DNA from 3 places in the Klebsiella ornithinolytica genome. Region 2 is predicted to be linked to each of the others. Evidence: predicted binding sites of a transcription regulator. Region 2 holds the regulator's gene; each other region holds the start of a gene.
What was found. The regulator PhoB, encoded in region 2, activates phosphate uptake and scavenging genes when phosphate is short. The targets are predictions, from matches to a motif close to CTGTCATAAAACTGNCNNAT.
Positions count from the first base shown of each region.

Region 1: uvrB (excinuclease ABC subunit UvrB) is a predicted target of PhoB. The motif match lies at 633-652, and genes of this name have one in related genera.
Region 3: uvrB (excinuclease ABC subunit UvrB) is a predicted target of PhoB. The motif match lies at 1,488-1,507, and genes of this name have one in related genera.

Region 1 is NZ_CP130154.1:321,426-323,697, forward strand. It holds gene Q1L34_RS27880 (S-(hydroxymethyl)glutathione dehydrogenase/class III alcohol dehydrogenase) at 1-203, opposite strand, end outside; gene frmR (formaldehyde-responsive transcriptional repressor FrmR) at 262-537, opposite strand; gene uvrB (excinuclease ABC subunit UvrB) at 824-2,272, shown strand, end outside.
Region 2 is NZ_CP130153.1:4,374,128-4,376,399, forward strand. It holds gene phoR (phosphate regulon sensor histidine kinase PhoR) at 1-700, opposite strand, end outside; gene phoB (phosphate response regulator transcription factor PhoB) at 722-1,411, opposite strand; gene sbcD (exonuclease subunit SbcD) at 1,621-2,272, shown strand, end outside.
Region 3 is NZ_CP130153.1:3,863,388-3,865,659, forward strand. It holds gene uvrB (excinuclease ABC subunit UvrB) at 1-1,221, opposite strand, end outside; gene Q1L34_RS18440 (ABC transporter ATP-binding protein) at 1,959-2,272, shown strand, end outside.

The DNA of each region.
Region 1 (2,272 bases), on a different replicon from region 2:
ACAACACCCGCACCTTCATGACCCAGTACTGCCGGGAACACACCTTCCGGATCATCACCGGACAAGGTAAATGCATCAGTGTGGCAGACGCCGGTATGGGTGATTTTTACCAGTACTTCACCCTTACGAGGCGGCTCCACATCAATTTCAACGATCTCGAGGGGCTTACCAGGAGCAAATGCTACAGCTGCACGTGATTTCATATGTCATATCCTTTTATTACTGTTTTTACTGACCCCATCAGACGTCTGCCTGGCAGAGTTAACGGAGATATGAGCGAACAATGGAAATAGCGTCGTTGATAGATTTCGTCTGCGACCCCCTTCTTTTGTTCGTATCGGGAAATTCTTCCCTGAGATAGCTTTCCAGAACAACAGTCATCAGGCCTTTAACGGCTCCTCGTACCGAAGCCAGTTGCTGCAACAATGAAGAACATTCCGCTTCGTTTTCAATCGCCTGTTCCAGCGCTGCAATCTGACCTTTGATACGTCGTACCCGGACAAGCGCCTGTTTCTTTTCTTCTGGAGAATGTGGCATTGATTGTCCCTGTTAATCAGGATTGAAGAGACTATAGTATACCCCCCTATACTATGCAAGAAAAAATGTTGACCCCACGATGTACAAATCCAGACAGATGACAGAGTTGTATCAGGCACATTCGTACTTTAACGGTACACAATAGAAGTGAACAGAACGCCAACTTATTGGTACAGAACAAATAACTTTTCTTCAGTCAGGCATAAATGCCTTACGTCGGGTTGTCATAAACTATAGTGTAGTAGTGTTAACGCTGTCCGGGGCGTTCCAACCAGGAGAGATCATAATGTCCACAGGAAAATTCATTTTACATTCAGGCTATATCCCGTCAGGAGATCAGCCCGAAGCAATAGCCAGACTGATAGCGGGAGTCGAAGCAGGAGCGACACATCAGACACTTCAGGGGATAACCGGTTCGGGTAAAACCTTCACCATGGCGAATGTGATACACCGTTTGCAGCGCCCTACATTAATACTGGCTCCTAACAAGACGTTAACCGCACAGCTTTATCTGGAGATGAAGCAGTTTTTCCCAGAAAATGCTGTCGAATACTTCGTTTCTTACTACGACTTTTTTCAGCCAGAAGTCTATATCCCCGGAAGTGACCGCTTTATCCCGAAAGATTCCGCTATCAACGATCATCTTGAAAGGTTACGGTTATCTACGACCAAGGCATTGATTGAACGTCAGGATGTGATAGTCGTCGCTTCCGTCTCTTCGATATACGGATTAGGTGATCCGGACGCATACAGAGAGATCCAGATCCCGGTATACCCGGGACGACAACTCGCCCAGCGGGAGTTAATTCATCAACTGGCACGTCTGCAGTATGCCCGTACAGACAAAACTCTGGGACGGGCGATGTTCCGGGTTCGCGGTGACGTTATTGATATATTCCCTGCCGATTCCGAACATCAGGCCATCAGGGTCGAACTTTTTGATGATGTTATAGAATCCGCAAAATGGATTGATCCTGTCAGTGGGAAAATTGCGGGCGACATTGAACATTATTTAATATCACCCAAAACACTCTTTGTTACACCGACCGCAAAAATACCCTCAGCCACCAAAAGCATTCTTACTGACATGGAGAAACGGGTTGCTGAACTTAACAAAGCAAATCGTCTGATAGAGGCTGAGCGCTTATACGAACGCGTCAACAATGATGTTGAAATGATCCGTGAACTGGGTTACTGCTCAGGTATGGAAAACTATTCCTGCTATTTCAGCGACAGAAATCCGGAACTCCCACCGACAACGCTGCTGGATTACCTGCCAAAAAATGGCCTGCTCTTTGTTGATGAATCGCACGTAATGGTCCCGCAAATCTCAGCCATGTACAGTGGCGATCAGAGTCGCAAGGATACTCTTATCGATTTCGGCTTCCGTCTGCCCTCCTCAAAAAACAATCGACCCCTGAGTTTTGCTGAGTTTGAGAAGATTAAGCCCCAGACTGTCTTTGTTTCCGCAACCCCAGGTAAATATGAATTGCAGAAATCAAAGAAAAATGTTGTTCAGCAAATTATCCGCCCCACCGGTTTACTGGATCCCGAAATTGAGGTCCGAAGCAAAGACCAGTGTGTGGAGAACTTACTTGAAGAAATCCGTCATTGCGTCAACAGAAACAATCGTGTCCTGGTGACAGTGCTGACCAAAAAGACCGCAGAAGAACTGAATGATTTTCTGACAGAAAATGGGATCCTGTCCCGATATCTGCATTCTGATATCAAAACA
Region 2 (2,272 bases):
GCACCTGCTCCTGCATCATCTCCAGATAGCCCTGCAGTACCGTTAACGGCGTGCGAAGCTCATGGCTGACGTTGGCAAAAAAGTTGCGCCGCGCGCCTTCCAGCTGGTGCATCTGCGTGACATCGCGCGCCACCATCAGCCACTGTTTGTCGCTGTAGGGCATGACGCGGATCTCCAGATGACGAGCAGTATTGAGGACCAGATTGAGCGGCTTTGAGAAATCCCTGTTTTTGAGGTAATGGGCAAATTCAGGGTAGCGCAGGAGGTTGAGAATATTTTGTCCGCTGTCGTCCGGCCAACGCAAATTGAGGATCTGCTGGGCCAGGCCATTACACCAGAAGATGGCCCCCTCCTCCGTCGTCAGCACCACCGCATCGGGCAAAGACTCAGCCCCGCTACGAAAGCGTTTGATCAGACTACCCAGTTCGCGTCTGCGCTTTTTATTGCGCATCTGCATCTGGTGAAGGCCGTAGAGCAGCGGTTCCCAGCTGCCTCTTCCCGGCGGTGGCGTCATGCTACGGTCGACCCATAGCCACCATGAAAGACGTAATAAATTCCAGAAATGCCAGATGAGAAGTCCGGTTACTGCCGCCAGTAAAAACCACGGCAGATAACCCACCACCGCCCCAAGAATCAGGGCCGGGATACAACATAAGAAAAGCTCAAGCGCCAGCCTTTTCCATGACAGCCGTTCCAGCACGGTTCACACTCCTGTCGAGATTCAGAAACGGGCGGAGAAACGATATCCCGTGCCGCGGACCGTTTGTACCATCCGGTCATGGCCGCTATGTTCCAGCGCTTTACGCAGACGGCGAATATGCACATCCACCGTTCTGTCTTCTACATACACATTGGTCCCCCAGACGTGATTCAGCAGCTGTTCGCGGCTGTAGACGCGTTCCGGGTGAGTCATAAAGAAGTGTAGCAATTTAAACTCCGTCGGCCCCATGTCCAGCGGACTTTCACCGGTCATCACGCGGTGGGAGGAAGGGTCAAGGCTAAGCCCTTGCATTTCAATCACTTCTTCCACCGCCATCGGCGAAATACGGCGCATCACCGCTTTGATTCGCGCCACCAGCTCTTTCGGTGAAAAAGGCTTAGTGATGTAATCATCGGCACCGGTTTCCAGACCACGTACGCGATCCTCTTCTTCACCGCGAGCGGTGAGCATGACGACCGGAATATCGCGGGTCATCGCCTCACGCTTGAGCAGCTTGATAAACTGGAGACCCGATCCGCCCGGCAGCATCCAGTCGAGGAGAATCAAATCAGGCCAGGGTTCATTGAGTTGATTCACCGCACTGTCATAATCTTCCGCCTCGACGGGCTGAAAGCCGTTTTGCTCAAGAACAAAGCAGACCATTTCGCGGATCGGAGCTTCATCTTCAACGACCAGAATTCTTCTCGCCATTATTTACCCTGTATTTTTTAGCCATCAGTATAGAGTGCGGCGCCATTATGCGTCAGTTTTGTGACAGATTTATGAAGAAAATGACCGTCATATGATAGCGGATTTTTAATAATGACAAGGAGTAACAATCGATCCTGCTGGCGTTAAAGGGGCAACCTGCGGGATGACAGGTATATAATGCGCCTATGCTTTTTCGCCAGGGAATACTTATGCGCATCATCCACACCTCTGACTGGCACCTTGGCCAGAATTTTTACAGCAAGAGCCGCGCCGCCGAACACTCGGCCTTTCTCGACTGGCTGCTGACCAGCGCGCAGGCGCACGAGGTCGATGCCATTATTGTCGCCGGCGACATCTTTGATACCGGCTCACCGCCAAGCTACGCCCGCGAGCTGTATAACCGATTCGTGGTTCAGCTTCAGCAAACCGGCTGCCAGCTGGTGGTGCTGGCGGGCAACCACGATTCGGTGGCGACGCTAAATGAATCCCGCGATATTCTGGCCTTTCTGAAAACCACGGTGGTGGCCAGCGCCGGCCATGCTCCCTTTATTCTGCCGCAGCGCGACGGCACGCCCGGCGCCATATTTTGCCCGGTCCCCTTCCTGCGCCCGCGCGAGCTGGTCACCAGCCAGGCCGGACACTCCGGCGGCGAAAAACAGCAGCTGCTGTTGAACGCTATCAGCGACTATTATCAGCAGCAGTACGAAGCCGCCTGCGCCCTGCGCGGCGATCGTCCGCTGCCGATCGTCGCCAGCGGCCACCTGACCACCGTTGGCGCCAGCAAGAGCGATGCGGTGCGCGATATCTACATCGGCACGCTGGAGGCGTTCCCCGCCAGCCATTTTCCCCCCGTTGATTATG
Region 3 (2,272 bases), 510 kb from region 2:
CTCATCGCCAGATTTATCCAGCTCATAAGGCCCCGGCGTCGCCGAGACGTAAATGGTCTGCGGCGCCAGCGCCTCAAACTCTTCGAACTTCAGCGGACGGTTATCCAGCGCCGACGGCAGACGGAAGCCGTACTCCACCAGCGTCTCTTTGCGCGCCCGATCGCCGCGGTACATGCCGCCGATTTGCGGAATAGTGACGTGGGATTCGTCAATCACCAGCAAACCGTCTGCCGGCAGGTAATCAAACAACGTCGGCGGCGGTTCGCCCGGCCCGCGCCCGGAAAGATAGCGCGAGTAGTTTTCGATGCCCGAGCAGTAGCCCAGCTCGTTCATCATTTCGAGGTCGAACTGGGTACGCTGGCTCAGGCGCTGCTCTTCCAGCAGCTTGTTGTTTTCCAGCAGCACTTTACGCCGCTCCGCCAGCTCGACTTTTATCTCTTCCATCGCCTGAACGATTCGCTCGCGTGGCGTCACGTAGTGCGTTTTCGGGTAGATGGTATAGCGTGGAATCGTCGATTCAACCTGACCGGTGAGCGGATCGAACAGCGACAGCCGCTCAACCTCTTCATCGAACAGCTCGATACGCAGCGCAATATCGTCGGATTCCGCCGGGAAGACGTCGATCACTTCGCCGCGCACGCGGAAGGTGCCGCGCTGGAAGGCCTGATCGTTACGGGTATACTGCAGCTCCGCCAGGCGGCGTAAAATCGCCCGCTGGTCGATCAGCATGCCGGTGGTCAGGTGCAGCATCATCTTCAGGTAGAGATCCGGGTCGCCCAGACCGTAGATAGCCGATACCGAAGCCACTACCACCACATCGCGCCGCTCAAGCAGCGCTTTGGTCGCCGACAGACGCATCTGCTCGATATGCTCGTTCACCGACGCGTCTTTCTCGATGAAGGTGTCCGAGCTCGGCACGTAGGCTTCAGGCTGATAGTAATCGTAGTAGGAGACGAAATATTCCACCGCATTGTCCGGGAAGAACTCTTTCATTTCGCCGTACAGCTGTGCTGCCAGGGTCTTATTCGGCGCCAGCACCATCGTCGGACGCTGAAGATCGGCGATAACGTTAGCAATGGTGAACGTCTTGCCCGACCCGGTCACCCCCAGCAGCGTTTGGTGCGCCAGGCCATCTTCCAGCCCCTCTTCCAGGCGGCGGATAGCCTCCGGCTGGTCGCCAGAAGGACGGAATGCGGAATGCAGCGTGAACGTTTTACTCATATGTCTGGCCCTGAAGAAGGATGAAGCGCCTGGTGATATACGGCAGGTGTTTAATTCTACCCTTCACGCTCACTTTTGCCAATAAATAATACTGGATATAAAAACAGTATTCTATTATTGTTTGTGCCTGAAATCGCCCGCGCGCGCGTCGTTTTGGGGTAAAAAAAGACCATCCTGCAGAATAATCCGCCAGAGAGTAGGGTTATCCCCAAAAAAATTTATCATTTAACATTTGTCAAGCAAGGTGGTGAATCTTTTGTGGCATCAGGTGACACTTTCCTTACAGCCATTGCTTTTATTCAACTAATTGATATTTAATGATATTAAACAAAAGATGGGTTTCGCGCCAATTCAGCCGCAGGCCGCGTAATCTCTAGCTTACCGCAAGTTCTCTAACTCTAATACACAAGGTTATCCACAGGAATAGTGGATAAGTGTCTGCAGGCCATGCCTTCTGCCACCCCGCAGAAATCGACCGCCGGTGAAAATCGACCGCCTAAAAAAAATTATCGAATTATTTTTGATATTTATCAGCTAAGGGTGCCTGCTTTTTTGTTGCTTTCTGCACCATTTTTCATACCCCTTAGCACCGGGAGAGTGCAACCGCCTCGCTGACTCGCCTTCGCCCCGCCCCGCGGCAGCTGCCCGTACGGGAAAAAACCGAAACATCTTTTTCCTGGCAAGAGATTTGCAGAATCTTCATGTCGCCCGCTATCCCCAAACAGGAGAAAACGTCTATGTTGAGTCTACGCGCAGTCAATCAGTACTACGGAAATCAGCACACGCTATGGAATGTCGACCTTGAACTTCAGCCGGGGGAGTGCACCTGTGTGATGGGACTCCAGGGGATGGGGAAAACCACGCTGGTGAACTGCATTACCGGACATCTTCCGGTCGCCAGCGGCAGTATGACCTGGCATGACATCGGCTCGCCGCCCTGCGATATCACGCCGCTCTCCGCCCATTCCCGCTCGATTATTGGCATCGGCTATGTCCCGCAGGACAGGCGGATCTTTTCTCAGCTGAGCGTGGAGGAGAATCTGCATATTGC